3 regions of the Streptomyces sp. NPDC048650 genome follow, and region 3 is predicted to be linked to each of the others. Evidence: predicted binding sites of a transcription regulator. Region 3 holds the regulator's gene; each other region holds the start of a gene.

What was found. Region 3 encodes HrcA, which represses chaperone genes, less so after heat shock. Its sites were predicted from a motif close to TTNGCACTCNGNNNNNCNGAGTGCNAA; they were not measured.
Region 1: the regulator HrcA is predicted to act here: its motif matches at 3,008-3,034, upstream of groES (co-chaperone GroES).
Region 2: the regulator HrcA is predicted to act here: its motif matches at 4,449-4,475, upstream of groL (chaperonin GroEL).

Annotation. Positions count from the first base shown of each region.
Region 1 covers NZ_JBICVM010000007.1:215,370-221,964, forward strand. The annotation lists gene ACGFML_RS21560 (methyltransferase domain-containing protein) at 1-333, opposite strand, end outside; gene ACGFML_RS21565 (polysaccharide deacetylase family protein) at 416-1,285, shown strand; gene ACGFML_RS21570 (FtsW/RodA/SpoVE family cell cycle protein) at 1,355-2,725, opposite strand; gene groES (co-chaperone GroES) at 3,182-3,490, shown strand; gene groL (chaperonin GroEL) at 3,625-5,247, shown strand; gene ACGFML_RS21585 (hypothetical protein) at 5,348-6,007, shown strand; gene ACGFML_RS21590 (hydroxyacid dehydrogenase) at 6,075-6,595, opposite strand, start outside.
Region 2 covers NZ_JBICVM010000001.1:154,665-161,259, reverse strand. The annotation lists gene ACGFML_RS00835 (GyrI-like domain-containing protein) at 1-766, shown strand, start outside; gene ACGFML_RS00830 (hypothetical protein) at 898-1,527, shown strand; gene ACGFML_RS00825 (tetratricopeptide repeat protein) at 1,524-2,465, shown strand; gene groL (chaperonin GroEL) at 2,659-4,284, opposite strand; gene ACGFML_RS00815 (cold-shock protein) at 4,652-4,855, opposite strand; gene ACGFML_RS00810 (MoaD/ThiS family protein) at 5,335-5,613, opposite strand; gene thrC (threonine synthase) at 5,668-6,595, opposite strand, start outside.
Region 3 covers NZ_JBICVM010000003.1:462,177-468,771, reverse strand. The annotation lists gene ACGFML_RS11375 (16S rRNA (uracil(1498)-N(3))-methyltransferase) at 1-134, opposite strand, end outside; gene ACGFML_RS11370 (nitronate monooxygenase) at 131-1,225, opposite strand; gene dnaJ (molecular chaperone DnaJ) at 1,311-2,450, opposite strand; gene hrcA (heat-inducible transcriptional repressor HrcA) at 2,453-3,469, opposite strand; gene ACGFML_RS11355 (MBL fold metallo-hydrolase) at 3,676-4,413, shown strand; gene ACGFML_RS11350 (DUF3097 domain-containing protein) at 4,454-5,281, shown strand; gene hemW (radical SAM family heme chaperone HemW) at 5,405-6,595, opposite strand, start outside.

The DNA.
Region 1 (6,595 bases), on a different contig from region 3:
GATCCCGCAGCAGAGGTCGGCCAGGGTGCGGACGCCCAGCGCGGCGAGTCGGGCGGCGCGGTGGGTGGCGACGGTGGCGCGGGTGGACTGCTCGACACCGTTCGGGGTGAAGTACATCCGCCGGGCGTCCGCCCCGAACTTCGCCGCCGCGCGCTGCCGCAGCCGGGCCTGACCGAGCGCGGCGGACACCAGCGGCGCGGGGTGGGTACGGCGCAGCCGGGTCACGGCCGCCAGATCGTCGGCCGGATCGTGGTCGCGCAGGGCGGCCAGGAGTTCCTGTCCCTCGGGGGCGAGCAGCGCGGAGAAGGTGTCGAGATCGGTCACCTGCCCCATTGTGGGCCAGTCGGCTGACCGGTTCGGCGTGGCGGGTTGTGTCGCCGTGGCGAGCCGGTGACCCGCTGCCAAGATCCATGTTATGCAGATTGTCAGATTTTTCCGATCTGTTCGGGTACGGGGTGAGGGCGCGGCGGCGGACACGGGACCCGCCGCCGGGGCTCGGGGCCTGGCCGCCCTCTCCGTACTCGGACTGCTGGCCGCCGGCTGCGGGACGGTACGCGGCGAGGACCTGCTGGACAACCTGCCGGCCGGGCCGGTCCTCGTCGCTCCCGACGCGGGCGCGCTGCGCTCCCAGGCGCGCATGCTGGAACGGGCGCACGCACGTCAGGTGGCGGCCGCCCGGCGCTACCGGCTGCCGGGGGTGCCCCTCAGCCCCCCGCGGTCGCCGACCTTCAAGCCGTTCCTGACCACCGAGCCGCAGCTCTCCCGCGGCGGCGGCGCGGGCCCGCCCGCGGTGATCTCCCGGGTGCCGACCCGCGCCCGGGTGGTGTTCCTGACGGTCGGCGACACGGACGCCAAGGACCCGAAGTTCGTCCGGATGATGCGCGCACTCGACGTGCCCTACCGCGTCTTCCCCGCGTCGCGTCGCGCCCTGCCGCGACTGTCCCCGGCCGTCCAGCGCGCGGAGATCTGCGGGCCGCAGCACGCGCGGCGCCGCGCCACCGGGCCGCGGCTCTTCCGGCCGCCGCTCGGCGCCTACAGCGCGGCGACGCTGCGCATCGCGGCCGACTGCGGCGTCAAGGTCGTACCGCTGTGGAACGAGGAGGCGTTCCCCGGCCGGATGGCCTACCGCGCCCGGGATCGCCGGCTGCACCCCGGCGACATCGTCCTGCTCCGCCCCGGCGCCGGCCGTGACCGGTCCGCCGCGATGGTCCACGCGGCGCTCGGGGCGCTGCGCACGGCCGACCAACAGGGTTTCGCCGTCGGGCAGTTGGAGGACTACGTCTGAGCGGGCCGGCGAGCCGGCGGGGCGTCACGGCCGGGCCCGCCGGCCCCGTGGCCTGCCGGCCTGCGACCCCTAGGTCCGCGGCCGGGGGCCCACCGGCTCGCGGCGGCGCTGGGCGGTGTCGCTGATCCGCAGCAGCAGCGCGACCATCACCCAGTTCGCGACGAGTGACGAGCCGCCCTTGGCCAGGAACGGCAGTGCCTTGCCGGTGAGCGGGATCAGGCCGGTGACGCCGCCGGAGACGATGAAGACCTGGAGGATCAGCGCGCTGGAGAGCCCGACCGCCAGCAGCTTGCCGAACGGGTCGCGGGAGGCCAGACCTATCCGCAGGCCGCGCTGGGCCAGCAGCACGTACAGCATCACCACCGCCATCACCCCCGCCAGCCCCAGCTCCTCGCCGACGGTGGTGAGGATGAAGTCGCTGTTGCCGGCGAAGCCCACCAGCTCGGGGCGGCCCTGGCCCAGCCCCGTGCCGGTGATCCCACCGGACCCGAAGCTGAAGAGGGCGTCTCCCAGCTGCATCGACAGGCCGGCCTTCCTGCCTTCCGGGGTGAACGCGGCCATCGGGTCCAGCCAGGCGGTGACCCGGCCGTGGACGTGCGGCTCGACGGAGCCGACCGTCACCGCGCCCACCGCGGCCATCAGCAGGCCGCACAGCACCCAGCTGGTGCGCTCGGTCGCCACGTACAGCATGATCACGAAGACGCCGAAGAAGATCAGCGACGTACCGAGGTCCCGCTCGAAGACCAGCACCAGGAGACTGACGACCCAGATGGTGAAGATCGGCGCGAGCTGACGGCCCGGCGGCAGCGGGACGCCCAGGACGCGCCGGCCGGTCAGCGCCAGCACGTCCCGGTTGACGGTCAGGTAGCCGGCGAAGAAGACCGCGATCACGATCTTGACGAACTCGCCGGGCTGGAGGGACAGAGGGCCGAGGAAGATCCAGCGTTTGGCGCCGAAGGTGTCGCCGGGGAAGAACGCCGGCGCCATCAGCATCACCAGCCCGAGCGCCATCGTGAGGTAGATGTACCTCTGCAGGCGCCGGTGGTCGCGCAGCATCACCAGCACGCCCAGGCAGACCGCCACCCCGATCCCCGTCCACACCAGCTGCCCGGGCGCGGCCTGCGGCATCATCAGCCGGGGATGGGCGGCGTAGGTGAGGTCCAGGCGGCTGAGCAGCACCAGGCCGAGGCCGGTCAGCAGCGTCGCCAGCGGCAGGATCAGCGGATCGGCGCGGGCCGCGTAGCGGCGCAGTACCAGGTGCGGAAGCCACGCCATGGAGAAGACGACGGCGGTGAATCCGGCCAGGTTGCCGGGCAGTCGGCCGGTCATCGACAGGCCCGTGTAGGTGTAGCCGAAGACGGTGATCAGGACGACGAGGGCGAGCAGCCGGGCCTCGGTCCGGCGGCGGTCCGGGGCCTGGTCGAGGGCGGCGAACGTCATCGTGCGCTCGGCGTCGCTCTCCCGCCTCCTCCGGGCAGCCCGGGAATCGCTGGTCGGTCCGTGCACGCGCGTCCTCCGCCATCGGTCGGTGCGCCATCGGCGCGTACATCGGTAGTAAGGGAACCCCGGGCCCTGGTGGCAAGGGCCCGGGGGTGGCTCGGCAGTCGGGGAGGGAGACGGGGTGGCGAGTGGTCTGGTTGCGGGCGATGCGAGGGGTGTGTCCGGATTCCGCCTCTCTGTGGTGATCGGTGGGTCCGCACGGGCGACAGGCCGAAGCCTCGATTGGCACTCCGCTTGACCGAGTGCTAACCGCGTCATAGTCTCGGCGTTGGCACTCTCCACCGGTGAGTGCCAACTCAGCGCGACGGGCAGGTCCGGCACCCGCGACGACGGATCCACCTGGTCGCCACCTCAGACAGTTAACCCCGTGAGATCTCCGAAGGGGGAGGTCGGATCGTGACGACCGCCAGCTCCAAGGTTGCCATCAAGCCGCTCGAGGACCGCATTGTGGTCCAGCCGCTCGACGCCGAGCAGACCACGGCTTCGGGCCTGGTCATTCCGGACACTGCCAAGGAGAAGCCCCAGGAGGGCGTCGTCCTGGCCGTGGGCCCGGGCCGCTTCGAGGACGGCAACCGTCTTCCGCTCGACGTCACCGTCGGCGACGTCGTGCTCTACAGCAAGTACGGCGGCACCGAGGTGAAGTACAACAACGAGGAGTACCTCGTTCTCTCGGCTCGCGACGTTCTCGCGATCGTCGAGAAGTAATTCACCCAGTTCTGCCTTGATCTGCGCCCCTGGTTCCCGCGTCTAAACAACCGGGGCAGGGGCGCAGTTCGTATGAGCGACAGCGGTCACGGCGGCGAGGCCGACGATCGCAACGAGAGGACTTGAAGCAACTCATGGCGAAGATCCTGAAGTTCGACGAGGACGCCCGTCGCGCCCTTGAGCGCGGCGTCAACAAGCTTGCCGACACGGTCAAGGTGACGATCGGCCCCCGCGGCCGCAACGTCGTCATCGACAAGAAGTTCGGCGCCCCGACCATCACCAACGACGGTGTCACCATCGCGCGCGAGGTCGAGGTCGAGGACCCGTACGAGAACCTGGGCGCCCAGCTCGTGAAGGAGGTGGCGACCAAGACCAACGACATCGCGGGTGACGGCACCACCACCGCCACCGTGCTGGCCCAGGCACTGGTCCGCGAGGGCCTGCGCAACGTCGCCGCGGGTGCCTCCCCGGCCGCCCTGAAGAAGGGCATCGACGCCGCGGTCAAGGCCGTGTCCGAGGACCTCCTCGCCACCGCCCGTCCGATCGACGACAAGGCCGACATCGCCGCCGTGGCCGGCCTGTCCGCGCAGGACACGCAGGTCGGCGAGCTCATCGCCGAGGCGATGGACAAGGTCGGCAAGGACGGTGTCATCACCGTCGAGGAGTCCAACACCTTCGGTCTGGAGCTGGACTTCACCGAGGGCATGGCCTTCGACAAGGGCTACCTCTCGCCGTACATGGTCACCGACCAGGAGCGGATGGAGGCCGTCCTGGAGGACCCGTACATCCTCATCCACCAGGGCAAGATCGGCTCGATCCAGGACCTGCTCCCGCTGCTGGAGAAGGTCATCCAGGCCGGTGGCTCCAAGCCGCTGCTGATCATCGCCGAGGACGTCGAGGGCGAGGCCCTGTCGACCCTGGTCGTCAACAAGATCCGTGGCACCTTCAACGCCGTGGCCGTCAAGGCCCCCGGCTTCGGTGACCGCCGCAAGGCGATGCTCGGCGACATGGCCACCCTCACCGGTGCCACCGTCATCGCCGAGGAGGTCGGCCTCAAGCTCGACCAGGCCGGTCTGGACGTGCTGGGCACCGCCCGCCGCGTGACCGTCACCAAGGACGACACCACGATCGTCGACGGCGGCGGCAACCACGACGATGTCGTCGGCCGCGTCAACCAGATCAAGGCCGAGATCGAGTCCACCGACTCGGACTGGGACCGCGAGAAGCTCCAGGAGCGCCTCGCCAAGCTCGCCGGTGGCGTCTGCGTCATCCGCGTGGGTGCGGCCACCGAGGTCGAGCTCAAGGAGAAGAAGCACCGTCTGGAGGACGCCATCTCCGCGACCCGCGCCGCGGTCGAGGAGGGCATCGTCTCCGGTGGTGGCTCCGCTCTGGTCCACGCCGCCAAGGTGCTCGAGGGCTCCCTGGGCAAGGAGGGCGACGAGGCCACCGGTGTTGCCGTCGTCCGCCGCGCCGCCGTCGAGCCGCTGCGCTGGATCGCCGAGAACGCCGGCCTCGAGGGCTACGTGATCACCGCCAAGGTGGCCGAGCTCGACAAGGGCAACGGCTTCAACGCCGCCACCGGCGAGTACGGCGACCTGGTCAAGGCCGGCGTCATCGACCCGGTCAAGGTCACCCGCTCCGCCCTGGAGAACGCCGCTTCCATCGCGTCGCTGCTGCTGACGACCGAGACCCTGGTCGTCGAGAAGCCGGCGGAGGAAGAGGCCGACGCCGGTCACGGCCACGGCCACGCGCACTGACCCGTGCAGTAGCCCGCTACGGCTTCGAGGCCCGGTCCCCGCTGATGCGGGGGCCGGGCCTCGGCCGTGGGCACCGGGTGGTCTTGGATACGCTTCCATCATGTCCATGCCGCCCAGCCTCGCTCCGTCGCCCGACGCCACGGTCATACGCACCGGCCGTCGAAATCTCCTCAGGGGCAGCCGCGTCTGCGCCCTCCTCCTCGTGATCGGCCTGCTCGGCCCCTTCACCGCCCTCGTGAAAGACCACCACGGACGCGGTCTCGTCGCGGGTGAACTGGTCGGAGGGCTCGTCTGGCTGCTGCTCTGGGGCGGCCTCACCGCCCTCCTCCTCCAGCTCATGTGGAAGAGCCGCAACGTCGAGGTGGCCGTCGACCACACCGGTCTCTGGTACTTCAACGGGCAGGCCCGGAACGTCATCCCCTGGCACACGCTCGCCGGCGTCGGCCTCTGCTGGTGCCACGCCGGTGGGCGGCGCTACCGCACCAAGGAGTACTCCCTCGAGCTGTGCCCCCACCAGCCGATCGACCGCGACGACCCGGTGCTGTGGCCCCTGGTCCGCGACGAGGAGCCGCTGAGCCCCACCCTCCCGCGTCTGCGCCACCGCCTCCCCCTCAGCCCCGCGACCCAGCGCCCGGTGACGGACGCCGTCCGCCGGTACGTGCCCCAGCTGTGGCTCGGCGAGTCCGAGCGCGAGCGGGGCTACCGGGGCCTGCCCGACGTCAAGGGCCATCGGGAACGCACCGGCGGCCACGCCCGCTGAGTTCGGCCCGGCGGGGCATGGCGCCCGCACGGCGGCCGGGTGTCTTCCCGGCGCCGTCGGGGGCGGGTCAGGCCGAATGCCCCAGCCCCTCCGGGCGCACCGGGTCGGCAAAGGGCAACCCCTGGGCGTAGCGCTCCAGTTCGTCCAGCGCCAGGTCGGCCATGCGGTGGAGTTCGTCGCCGAGGGAGCCGGCGATGTGCGGGGTCAGCAGGACGTTGGGAAGGTCGTACAACGGGGAGGAGGGCGGCGGGAGTTCGGGGTCGGTGACGTCGAGTACGGCGTTCAGGCGGCCCGTCGTCAGCTCGGTCAGGAGCGCCCGCTCGTCGACGAGGGAGCCCCGGGCGGTGTTGATCAGGGTGGCCCCGTCCGGCATCAGGGCCAGCTCGCGGGCGCCGAGCATGTGGTGGGTGGCCGGGAGCTGGGGGGCGTGGACGGTGACGATGTCGCTGCCGGCGCAGAGGGCGTCGAGGGGGACCGGCGTCGCGCCCAGTCGGGCGGCCCCGGCGGCGTCCACGAAGGGGTCGTGGAGGAGGACCCGCAGGTCGAAGGGGCGTAGCAGCTCGATGAGGCGGCGGCCGATGCGGGAGG
Region 2 (6,595 bases), on a different contig from region 3:
GTACCACTTCCGGCGCCTGTTCTCCGCGCTGGCGGGCCTTCCGCTGTCGGAGTACATCCGGCGCCGGCGGCTGACCGTCGCGGGCGCCGAGGTGCTGTCCGGCGAGCGGACGCTGCTGGAGATCGCGGTGCGCTACGGCTACGGATCGGGCGAGGCGTTCGCCCGCGCGTTCCGAGCGATGCACGGCGTGGGCCCCGGCGATGCCAGGCGGACGGGTGCGGCACTGCACTCCCAGCCCCGGATGTCCTTCCGCCTCATCATCGAAGGGAGCAGCACCATGCGATATCGGATCGTGGAAAAGGAAGAGTTCCGGGTGGCCGGAAGGAAGGCACGGGTCCCGCTCGTCCACGCGGGCGTGAATCCGGCGATCGCCGAGTTCATCCGGTCCCTCGACCAGAAGGACATACGACGCATCGCCGCACTGTCCGACCAGGATCCCGACGGGATCGTCTCAGTGACCGACGACCTGGACACCGCCCGCGCCGAGGGCACCGAACTCGACTACTACCACGGCGTGGTGACGAGCACGCCCGCCCCCGAGGACCTGGACACCCTCATCGTCCCCGCCGGAATCTGGGCGGTCTTCGAGGACTCCGGGCCGTTCCCGCAGTCGCTCCAGTACCTCTGGCGGGACGTCTACACGCAGTGGTTCCCGTCCAACCCGTACCGCAGCCGTCCGGGACCGGAGATCCTGCGTACCCGACTGTCGGAGGACGGCGCCCGGGCGGACGCGGCACTGTGGATCCCGGTGGAACCGGCACATTGACCTCTTCCTGCGTGCCCCACCCGGCACCCCGCCCCGCCCTCTCCCCGGCCGGGCCGACACGCCGCCATCCCACGGGCTAGCCTGGTGCCCGGACTATCCAGCAGTGGGGTCGTGGGGGAGATTGCGCACCTGTGGACTACACGTCGGGGGACCTCGGGCGGGAGCTGCGGCAGCTGCATGCCGCCGCCGGAAGTCCCTTACTGGAAAAGCTGGTTGAGCTGTCCCACGGCAGGCTGCCGCCGGGCCACCGGCTGACCGTCTTCACCGTCCACGGCTGGCTGCACGACGGCGCGGCGCCCAACTCCTGCGCGGTGCTGCTGGCGTTCGTCGGGCTCCTCGACGAACTGGCCGGACAGGCGGACGGCGAGGGCCACCGAACCCGGCCGCCGGCGTGGTGGGAGGGGCTGTGGCACCAGGCCACCCGGCCGCCGGCCCCGCCGCAGGCACCGCCCTCGGCCCCGCCGGAACTGGAGGACCTCTCCTTCAGCGGCACGACCGGCAACGTCATCGACGGCCACTCCCGCATCACCGGCCCGACCGTACAGGCCGGTTCGATCAACGGCGGCCTGCACGTCCACCCGCCCGCCGAACCGGCCGCCCCACCCTCACCCGCCGTGCCGCAGCAACGGGACGCCCGCGTCGTCATCCGCGTCGAGCGGGCCGGCGAGACGATCGAGTTCTACGACGAGGGCCTGGCACGTATCTGGATCACCGCGGTACTCGATCAACGCAACAACTCTGCAGAGGGGGCGGAATCATGACCGGCGACAGAACGACCGGAGCCGAAGTGACCGGAGCCGCCGGCCACGAGATCGATACCGCCACCGCATTGCACGCAGCCGAAATCCTGGAATCACCACACGGTTTCCGCTCCAGCCTCGAGCAGGTCGACGACGCCATCGACACCCTGAGCAAGGTCCTTTCCGCCACTCCCCCCGGCCCGCTGCGCATCACGATCCTTTCCAACCTCGGCCTGATCCGTATGGTGCGCTTTCAGCTCACCGCGTCCCTGACCGAGCTGGACTCCGCCATTTCCTGTTTCAAGGAAGCGCATTCCGCCCATGCCGCGCAGCCGCCGCAGGACAGCCGCCCCGAACTGAGCGCGACCATCCCCAATCTGATCAGCGCCCTGCACACCAGGGCCGAAGTCACCGGTGACTGGGACGACCTCGACGAAGCGATCGCCTGGGGCCGTGAGGCGGTCGTCCGGATGCCGCCCGGCCTTTCCCAGCGAGCGGCGGCGCTGGCCAGCCTGAGCAGCGCCCTGCGCATTCGCTATGAGCGGTCGCAATACGAGGGCGATCTCACCGAAGCCATCGATCTGGGACGGCAGGCAACCGTCGACCTGCCGGAGCACCACCCGCGGCAGGGTTCCGTCCTGTCCAATCTCGGCAGCGCTTTGATGGCGGCGGGCCTGGCGGAGGAATCCGTAGCCGTATACGAAAAGGCCGTCGCCGAATTCGCCACGTCCGGAAACCGGCACGGCCGGGCCCGCACCCTCAACAACCTCGCCGGCGCCCTCATCCAGACCGGCCGGGTGGACGCGGCCGCGGAGACCTACCGCGCGGCGTTGCGGGAGTTCCAGGAGGTCGGGGACCAGGCGGGCGAGGACCGGGTCAGGAAGAACCTCGCGGCGTCCGCGGCGATGGTGAAGGGCGCCGGCGCCGACGCCTCGGGAGCCCGGGGGGACGCCGGCTGAGCGCGTGACCGACGGGCGGACGCACCCGGGGACGCCCCAACGACGCCGATGAGCGGACTCACCTCGGGGCACAGGCCGCCCCGGCGGACCCCGCCCCGAAACGCCGCCGGGGCGGCACCCTTGGGAGAAGGGTGCCGCCCCGACGAACGTGTGGACCTGCGATCCGGGAGGACCGGCAGTCTGATCCGAAGGATCAGAAGTCCATGTCACCGCCCGGCATGCCGCCGCCGGCCGGGGCAGCGCCCGCCTTCTCCGGCTTGTCGGCGATGACGGCCTCGGTGGTGAGGAACAGCGCGGCGATGGAGGCGGCGTTCTGCAGCGCAGAGCGGGTCACCTTCGCCGGGTCGAGGATGCCCTCGGCGATCATGTCGACGTACTCGCCGGTGGCGGCGTTCAGACCGTGGCCGACGGCCAGGTTGCGCACCTTCTCCACGACGACGCCACCCTCGAGACCACCGTTGACGGCGATCTGCTTGAGCGGGGCCTCCAGGGCGAGCTTCACGGCGTTGGCGCCGGTCGCCTCGTCACCCTCGAGCTCCAGCTTCTCGAACACCGCGGAGGCCTGCAGCAGGGCCACGCCACCACCGGCGACGATGCCCTCCTCGACGGCCGCCTTCGCGTTGCGAACGGCGTCCTCGATGCGGTGCTTGCGCTCCTTGAGCTCGACCTCGGTCGCGGCACCGGCCTTGATGACCGCAACACCGCCGGCGAGCTTCGCCAGGCGCTCCTGCAGCTTCTCGCGGTCGTAGTCGCTGTCCGAGTTCTCGATCTCGGCGCGGATCTGGTTGACGCGGCCCTGGACCTGGTCGCTGTCACCGGAGCCGTCGACGATCGTCGTCTCGTCCTTGGTGATGACGACCTTGCGGGCGCGGCCGAGCAGGTCGAGACCGGCGTTCTCGAGCTTGAGGCCGACCTCCTCGGAGACAACGGTGCCACCGGTGAGGATGGCGATGTCGCCGAGCATGGCCTTGCGGCGGTCACCGAAGCCCGGGGCCTTGACGGCAACGGACTTGAAGGTGCCACGGATCTTGTTGACGACCAGGGTCGACAGGGCCTCGCCCTCGACGTCCTCGGCGATGATCAGCAGCGGCTTGCCGGACTGCATGACCTTCTCGAGCAGCGGAAGGAGGTCCTTCACGTTGCCGATCTTCGAGTTGACGATCAGGATGTACGGGTCGTCGAGCGACGCCTCCATACGCTCCATGTCGGTGGCGAAGTACGCCGAGATGTAGCCCTTGTCGAAGCGCATACCCTCGGTGAGCTCCAGCTCCAGACCGAAGGTCTGGGACTCCTCGACGGTGATGACGCCTTCCTTGCCGACCTTGTCCATCGCCTCGGCGATGAGCTCGCCGATCTGGGTGTCGGCGGCGGAGATGGAGGCGGTGGAGGCGATCTGCTCCTTGGTCTCCACGTCCTTCGCCTGCTCCAGCAGGGCGGCGGAGACAGCCTCGACGGCGCGCTCGATGCCGCGCTTCAGCGCCATCGGGTTGGCACCCGCGGCGACGTTGCGCAGGCCCTCGCGGACCAGAGCCTGGGCCAGGACGGTCGCGGTCGTCGTGCCGTCACCGGCGACGTCGTCCGTCTTCTTCGCGACCTCCTTGACCAGCTCGGCGCCGATCTTCTCGTACGGGTCCTCGAGCTCGATCTCCTTGGCGATGGACACACCATCGTTGGTGATCGTGGGGGCGCCCCACTTCTTCTCGAGGACGACGTTGCGGCCCTTGGGGCCGAGGGTGACCTTGACGGCGTCGGCGAGCTGGTTCATCCCGCGCTCGAGACCGCGCCGTGCCTCCTCGTCGAACGCGATGATCTTGGCCATGTGAAGTGGTCCTCCCGGACATCGGGGTGGATTGCTCCGGACCGCGCTGGCGCCCGCGACGGACGGTCTGCTTGCCGTGTGGTTCCTTGCCCCACCCGGCCCGCGGACCTCGCCGACCCGATCCTTGGTTATCACTCTCAACCGGAGAGTGCTAACGCCAATGATTAGCACTCGACCCCCGAGAGTGCAAGCGGCTCCGGCAGGAGCCTCCCTCCGGGGCGGTGGTCGGGCGACGGGCGGGCGCAAGCGGCTCCGGCAGGAGCCTCCACGGGGTGGCCCGCCCGGGCGGGGACGGGGCCCGGCACGTCAGAAGGTCCGCACCCCTTCAGGGGTGCGGACCTTCACGACGCTGCAGTCGGTCGGCGCCTCAGCCGGCCACCCGGACCATGTCCGCCTGCGGCCCCTTCTGGCCCTGCGAGATCTCGAACTCGACCCGCTGACCTTCCTCAAGGGTGCGGTAGCCGTCCATCTGAATCGCGCTGTAGTGGACGAATACATCCGCACCACCGTCGACCGCGATGAAGCCGTACCCCTTCTCCGCGTTGAACCACTTGACGGTGCCCTGAGCCATGCCTAACTCCCCTATTACTGGCCCTTGCGCAGGACCGCACTCCGCGGACCCGGGTCAGACCTCACCCCGCGAAAGGCTTGTGGGGTGTGCGCCGGAACGCGTCGACCGCCGCTGAATGTATCTGCACAGATGCCCAGCGCAACAGGTCAATCGGACGAGAATTCTGGCGCTGGAGAACCGGTAATTATGCGGCGAAGTCCCATTACGGCGGGGCAAGTCGGGCCGGGCATAGTTCGCGTATCCGACAATTGCTGCACACAGTTTGGGCACAACTCGGGGCGATCACATATGCGTTGGGCACGCGCGCAGAGCGGTACGAGGGTCGTACGGGGGTTGTACGAGGGCTCGTACGGCGGCGATCACGCCAATGGTATCGCCTTTCGCAACATGGAATTGCCCCATCCGCTTTTGGGCGGATGGGGCAATTCCAGTCATGCACGACGAGATATGGCGCAAAACAGCGCCCGGTGGTCAGCCGTTCAGCAACCGCCGGCCACCGCGGGAATGATGGAGATGCCCGCGCCCTCCGGAGTGGGCGTCTCCAGGCCCTGCTCGAAGCGGACGTCGTCGTCGTTGACGTAGACGTTCACGAACCGGCGCAGCTTGCCCGCGTCGTCCAGCACACGGGCCGCGATGCCGGTGTGGTTCTTCTCCAGGTCGGAGATCACCTCGGCGAGGGTCGCGCCCTCGGCGGCGACCTCGGCCTGGCCCTCGGTGTACGTGCGGAGGATGGTGGGGATGCGGACCTTGACGCTCATGGGTTCTGCCTTCCAGCGACTGCGGGATACGGGTTCGAAGGTACGGACCGGGGCTCAGCCGGCCAGGCCGGCGGCGCGGAACGCGTCCAGGTCGGGCCGGATGGTGGCCGTGGGCCCGGTGGCGACGGCGTCCAGGGTCTTGAGGCCGTCACCCGTGTTGAGGACGACGGTGGTCAGGGCCGGGTCGAGCAGGCCGTCCTCGATGAGCTTCTTGGTGACGCCGACGGTCACGCCACCCGCGGTCTCCGCGAAGATCCCTTCCGTCCGTGCCAGCAGCTTGATGGCGTCGACGACCTGCTCGTCGTTGACATCCTCCACCGCACCGCCCGTACGGCGCGCGATGTCCAGCACATACGGCCCGTCGGCCGGGTTGCCGATGGCCAGCGACTTGGCGATGGTGTTCGGCTTCTGCGGGCGGACGACGTCGTGCCCGGCCTTGAAGGCGGTGGAGACCGGCGAGCAGCCCTCCGCCTGGGCGCCGAAGATCTTGTACGGCTTGTCCTCGACCAGGCCGAGGGCGATCAGCTCCTTGAGCCCCTTGTCGATCTTCGTGAGCTGCGAGCCCGAGGCCACCGGGATCACGATCTGGTCCGGCAGCTGCCAACCCAGCTGCTCGCAGATCTCGTACGACAGCGTCTTGGAACCCTCGCCGTAGTAGGGGCGCAGGTTGACGTTCACAAAGCCCCAGCCCTCGCCGAGCGGGTCGCCGATGAGCTCGGAGCAGAAGCGGTTGACGTCGTCGTAGTTGCCCTCGATGCCGACCAGGTCGCCGCCGTAGACCGCGGCCATGACGACCTTGCCGGCCTCCAGGTCGTGCGGGATGAAGACGCAGGACTTGAATCCGGCGCGGCGGGCCGCGGCGCCGACGGCGCCCGCGAGGTTGCCGGTGGAGGAGCAGGAGAGCGTGGTGAAGCCGAAGGCGCGGGCGGCCTCGACGGCGATCGCCACGACCCGGTCCTTGAAGGAGTGCGTCGGGTTGCCG
Region 3 (6,595 bases):
GTCAGCACGATGTCCTCGCCCACCCGCAGCCGCCGCACCGACACCGCGTGCCGGCCCTCGGGGCCGTCCAGGGTCAGCGAGCCGCCGGCCCGTACGTCCGCCATCGAGTCGACGAGGAAGACGGGGGCGGTCATGACGCGCTACCGCCTGCGGGGAGGTTCAACGCGGAGCGTGCGACGTCGAGTTCGGCCGACAGCACCTCCACCAGCTGCCCGGCCGGCAGCTCGCGCGCCATCCGGTGGCCCTGTCCGGCCCACAGCGCCATACCCTGCGCGTCGCCCGCCTTCGCCGCGGCCTTGCGCAGCCCGGAGGTGAGGTGGTGGACGGCGGGGTAGGCGGCCGGGGCGTACGGGCCGTGCTCGCGCAGGAAACGGTTGACCAGGCCGCGGGCCGGACGCCCGGAGAACGCCCGGGTCAGCTCGGTGCGGGTGAACAGCGGGTTGGTCATGGCCTGCTTGTGCAGGGTGTTGGCGCCCGACTCCGGCGTGACCAGGAAGGCCGTGCCGAGCTGCGCCATCGAGGCACCCACGGCCAGTACGGCGGCGATCTGCGAGCCACGCATCAGTCCGCCCGCGGCGATGATCGGGATCTGCACGGCCTCGTGGACCTGGGCCAGCAGGGAGAGGAGCCCGACGCCGGCGCCGGTCCCGTCGGCCTGTGGGTCGTCGCGGTGGGTGCTCTGGTGGCCGCCCGCCTCTATGCCCTGGACGCAGACCGCGTCCGCGCCCGACCACTGCGCGGCCTGCGCCTCGGCCGCGGTGGTGACCGTCACGATGGTGTACGTACCGACCTCGGCGAAGCCGTCGAACACGGCGCGGGAGGGGCAGCCGAAGGCGAAGGAGACGACCGGGACCGGGTCCTCGCGCAGGATGGCCAGCTTGGCTTCGTAGCCGTCGTCGGCGCCGCCGTAGGGGTCGAGTTCGGCGATCGGGCTCTCGTACCAGGTCGCTTCGCCCGCGAGTTGCTCGCGGTAGACCTCGACGGGGGCCGCATCGGCGAGGCTGGGCTGCGGCATGAAGAGGTTGACGCCGAAGGGGCGGCCGGTCAGCCCGCGCAGCTGTTTGATCTCCTGGTACATGCCGTCGGCGGTTTTGTAACCGGCGGCGAGGAAGCCGAGGCCGCCGGCCTCACTGACGGCGGCGGCGAGCTCCGGGCGGGCGGCGCCGCCCGCCATCGGGGCCTGCACGATCGGGTAGCGGCAGAGATCGGTCAGCGCGGTGGGCATGACCACATCGTGTCACGCCCACCGCCACGCCCCGAACCGGGGCCGGAGCACGCAGCGGGTGTCACCCGCTGCGGCTCCCGGGCGTCTACCGCCCGTTGAACGCGTCCTTCAACCGCGAGAACAGCCCCTGCTGTCCCGGCTGAAACTGCCCGGTGGGCCGCTCCTCGCCGCGCAGCTTGGACAGCCGCCGCAGCAGCTCCTCCTGCTCGGGGTCGAGCTTGGAGGGGGTCTGCACCTCGACGTGGACGATCAGGTCGCCGCGGCCGCCACCGCGCAGATGCGTCACACCGCGCTGGTGCAGCGGGATCGACTGGCCGGACTGCGTGCCGGGCCGGACATCGATCTCCTCGACTCCGTCGAGGGTCTCCAGCGGGCATTTCGTGCCCAGCGCCGCCGCCGTCATCGGGATGGTGACCGTGCAGTGCAGATCGTCGCCGCGCCGCTGGAAGACCGAGTGCGCCACCTCGTGGATCTCGACGTAGAGGTCACCGGCCGGGCCGCCGCCGGGGCCCACCTCGCCCTCGCCCGCCAGCTGGATCCGGGTGCCGTTGTCGACACCGGCCGGGATCTTGACGGTCAGGGTGCGGCGGGAGCGGATGCGGCCGTCGCCCGCGCACTCGTGGCACGGCGTCGGCACGACCGTGCCGAAGCCCTGGCACTGCGGGCACGGCCGCGACGTCATGACCTGGCCGAGGAAGGACCGGGTGACCTGGGAGACCTCACCGCGGCCGCGGCACATGTCGCAGGTCTGGGCGGAGGTGCCGGGCGCCGCACCCTCACCGCTGCAGGTCGTGCAGACCACGGCTGTGTCGACCTGGATGTCCTTGGTCGTGCCGAAGGCCGCTTCGCCCAGCTCGATGTCGAGCCGGATCATGGCGTCCTGGCCGCGGCGGGTGCGCGAACGCGGCCCGCGCTGCGAGGCGGTGCCGAAGAACGCGTCCATGATGTCGGAGAAGTTGCCGAAGCCCGCGCCGCCGAAGCCGCCCGCGCCACCGCCGCCGCCCGCCTGCGAGAGGGGGTCGCCGCCGAGGTCGTAGACCTGCTTCTTCTGCGGGTCCGACAGCACCTCGTAAGCGGCGTTGATCTCCTTGAACCGCTCCTGGGTCTTCGGGTCCGGGTTCACGTCCGGGTGCAGCTCGCGCGCCAGCCGGCGGAAGGCCTTCTTGATCTGGTCCTGCGAGGCGTCACGGCTGACGCCGAGGACCGAGTAGTAGTCCGTGGCCACTTTTACGACTCCGCGAGGATTTGTCCGACGTAACGTGCCACTGCGCGTACCGCTCCCATCGTTCCGGGGTAGTCCATGCGGGTCGGTCCGACCACGCCGAGTTTGGCGACTGCCTCGTCGCCCGAACCGTAGCCGACCGTGACGACCGATGTGGACGCCAGGCCTTCATGAGCATTCTCATGCCCGATACGTACGGTCATGCCCGAGTCCTTGGCCTCTCCGAGCAGCTTGAGCATCACCACATGCTCCTCGAGGGCCTCCAGCACCGGCCGGATGGTCAGGGGGAAATCGTGCCCGAAGCGCGTGAGATTGGCGGTGCCGCCGATCATCAACCGCTCTTCGGTCTCCTCCACCAGAGTTTCCAGCAGTACCGACAGCACTGTCGAGACCGTGCCGCGGTCGTCCTGCTCGAAGGACTCCGGGAGATCCTGCACCAACTTCGGCACATCCGCGAACCGGCGCCCCACGACCCGGCTGTTGAGCCGCGCCCGCAGATCCGCCAGCGACGTCTCACCGAACGGCGCCGGGCAGTCGATCAGCCGCTGCTCGACGCGCCCGGTGTCCGTGATCAGTACGAGCATCAGCCGGGCCGGGGCCAGCGACAGCAGCTCGACATGGCGGACCGTGGAACGGGTCAGCGACGGGTACTGCACGACCGCCACCTGGCGGGTGAGCTGCGCCAGCAGCCGGACCGTGCGGCCGACGACGTCATCGAGGTCGACGGCGCCGTCGAGGAAGTTCTGGATGGCCCGCCGCTCCGGGGAGGACAGCGGCTTGACGCCGGCCAGCTTGTCGACGAAGAGGCGGTAGCCCTTGTCCGTGGGGATCCGCCCGGCGCTGGTGTGCGGCTGCGCGATGAACCCCTCGTCCTCCAGGGCCGCCATGTCGTTGCGGACCGTGGCCGGGGAGACGCCCAGCTGGTGGCGCTCGGTGAGGGCCTTGGAGCCGACCGGCTCCTCCGTCCCGACATAGTCCTGGACGATGGCACGCAGTACTTCGAGCCTGCGTTCACTGAGCATGGTGCGCACCTCCAGTCCTGCTGCGTCGCCGTCTCGTCACTCCTGGCACTCACGCGGGCCGAGTGCCAGACCCGGAAGCCCAGTGTACGGCCGGGTAGCACAGCTCCGGCAAGGGCGGCCGCGATGAACGGCCGTCCGATGACTGTGATCGACCGTTCTGGCCGGTCTGCCGGGCAACGCTATCGCGAGGGAGCTAGCGTCTCGGTATGCACAGTGCTTGGGAAGAGGCCGGGTGGGAACGGCTCGGTGACGGAGTCGCCCGACGCCGGATGCCGGGCTGGGACGAGACCGTCGGCGTGATCGCCGGATCGACCGGGGTGATGATCGTCGACACCGGCGCGACCCTGCGCGACGGCGCCGATCTGCGCCGCGCCATCCGCGGCGTGCTGGGCCGGGAAGTGACGCATGTCGCGCTCACCCACCCGCATTTCGATCATGTGCTGGGCACCGCCGCCTTCTCCGGCGTCGAGGTGTTCGGCGCCGCGGGACTCGCCGATCTGCTGCGGCGCGAGGGGGACGAGCTGCGGCGGGACGCGGTACGGCACGGCGTCGGCCGGGAGGCCGCCGCGGAGGCCGCCGACCTCCTGGTCGGCCCGCACCATCACGTGCACGGCGAACTGACCGTCGACCTCGGCGACCGGCAGGTCCTGCTCGCCAATGTCGGCCCCGGGCACACCGCCCACGATCTGGCCGTCCTCGTACCGGGCCGGGGCGGCGCCCGCGAGATCGTCTTCTGCGGCGACCTGGTCGAGGAGTCCGGCGAGCCGAGCGCCGGACTGGACGCGATGCCCCAGCAGTGGCCGGCGGCCCTGGACCGCCTGCTGTCCCTCGGCGGCGAGGAGGCGGTGTACGTACCGGGGCACGGCGCCACCGTGGACGCGGCCTTCGTACGGGCGCAGCGCGACGCCCTCACCGTTCGCTTCGGCACGCCGCCGTCCCCCTGACCACCCGCCCCACTACCGACGCCACGAGAGAACCGGACCCATGCGCAGCAAGCAGTACGGCCCCGACCTCACCCCGCCCTGGAAGAAGCAGCGCCCGGCCCCCGAAGTACCGGCCGATCCCGACCTCGTCGTCGAAGAGGTCACCACCGGCTTCTGCGGCGCCGTGATCCGCTGCGAGAAGTCGGCCGAGGGCCCGGTGGTCACCCTGGAGGACCGCTTCGGCAAGCACCGGGTCTTCCCGATGGCGCCGCGCGGCTTCCTCCTGGAGGGCCGCGTCGTCACCCTCGTCCGCCCGCAGAGCGGCCCGGCGCCGGCCGGTCCGGCCCGTACCGCGTCCGGCTCGCTCGCCGTGCCCGGCGCCCGCGCCCGGGTCGCCCGCGCCGGGCGCATCTACGTGGAGGGGCGGCACGACGCGGAGCTGGTCGAGCGGGTGTGGGGCGACGACCTGCGCATCGAGGGCGTGGTCGTGGAGTACCTGGAGGGCATCGACGACCTGCCGGCGATCGTGCGCGGCTTCTCCCCCGGCCCGGATGCTCGCCTCGGCGTCCTGGTGGACCATCTGGTGCCCGGCTCGAAGGAGTCCCGGATCGCGGCCGAGGTGACCGGGGAGCATGCGCTGGTGGTGGGCCACCCGTACATCGACGTGTGGGAGGCGGTGAAACCGTCGTCGGTGGGCATCGCGGCGTGGCCGCGCGTCCCGCGCGGGCAGGACTGGAAGACGGGGGTGTGCCGGGCGCTGGGCTGGCCGGAGAACACGGGGGCGGCGTGGCAGCGGATCCTGGGCTGCGTGCGGTCCTACAAGGACCTGGAGCCGCAACTCCTCGGGCGGGTGGAGGAGTTGATCGACTTCGTTACCGGCTGCCCGTGACCGGGGACGACAGCGGGAATCCGGCGGCAGCCAGCTCGAAGCCGAGGTGGTCCAGCGGAACGGGGTACCCGAACCCGCTGGTCCGGCTCACCGCGTAGTCGGACTCCGCACCCCGACGAGCGGTCAGTCCACCAGATCCCGCACCACGGCGTCGGCCAGCAGCCGCCCCCGGAGGGTCAGAACGGCCCGGCCGTCGTCGTACGGCCCGCGCTCCAGCAGCCCGTCCGCCAGCGCCCGCGCCGCCGCCCTCGCCCCGGCCGGGGCGAGGAGGGAGAGCGGACAGCCGTCCACCAGCCGCAGCTCCAGCAGAATGCGCTCCACCCGCCGGTCCTCGTCCGGCAGGATCTCGCGGCCGGCGCCCGGGGAGCGGCCCTCGGCCAGGGCCTGGGCGTAGGCCCCGGGGTGCTTGACGTTCCACCAGCGGACCCCGCCGACGTGGCTGTGGGCCCCGGGGCCGGCGCCCCACCAGTCGGCACCGGTCCAGTAGAGCTCGTTGTGGCGGCAGCGGGCGGCGTCGGTGGTGGCCCAGTTGGAGACCTCGTACCAGGTGAACCCGGCGGCGGCGAGGCACTCCTCGGCGATCAGATAGCGGTCGGCGTGGACGTCGTCGTCGGTCATCGGGACCTCGCCGCGGCGGATCCGGCGGGCGAGCTGGGTGCCCTCCTCGACGATCAGGGCGTAGGCGGAGATGTGGTCGGGACCGGCGCCGAGGGCCGCGTCCAGGGAGGCGCGCCAGTCGTCGTCGGTCTCGCCGGGGGTGCCGTAGATCAGGTCGAGGTTGACGTGGTCGAAGCCGGCGGCGCGGGCCTCGGCGACGCAGGCTTCGGGGCGGCCGGGGGTGTGCGTGCGGTCGAGGATCTTCAGGACGTGCTGCCGGGCGCTCTGCATGCCGAAGGAGACACGGTTGAAGCCGCCCGCGCGCAGCTCGGCGAGGTAGCGCGGATCGACGGACTCCGGGTTGGCCTCGGTGGTGATCTCGGCGCCCGGGGCGAGGCCGAATTCGTCGCGGATCGCCGCCAGCATCCGGCCGAGGTCGGCGGCCGGGAGGAGGGTCGGGGTGCCGCCGCCGACGAAGACCGTCTCGACGGGCCGCGGGTCGTCGCCGAGCACCTTGCGGGCCAGCCGGATCTCCTCGACGACGTGGTCGGCGTAGTTGTCGCGGGAGGCCAGGGCGCCGCCGGAGCCGCGCAGCTCGCTGGCGGTGTAGGTGTTGAAGTCGCAGTAGCCGCAGCGGGTCGCGCAGTACGGCACGTGCAGATAGAAGCCGAGGGGCCGGTCGGCCGCCCCCGTCAGCGCATGACGGGGCAGCGCCCC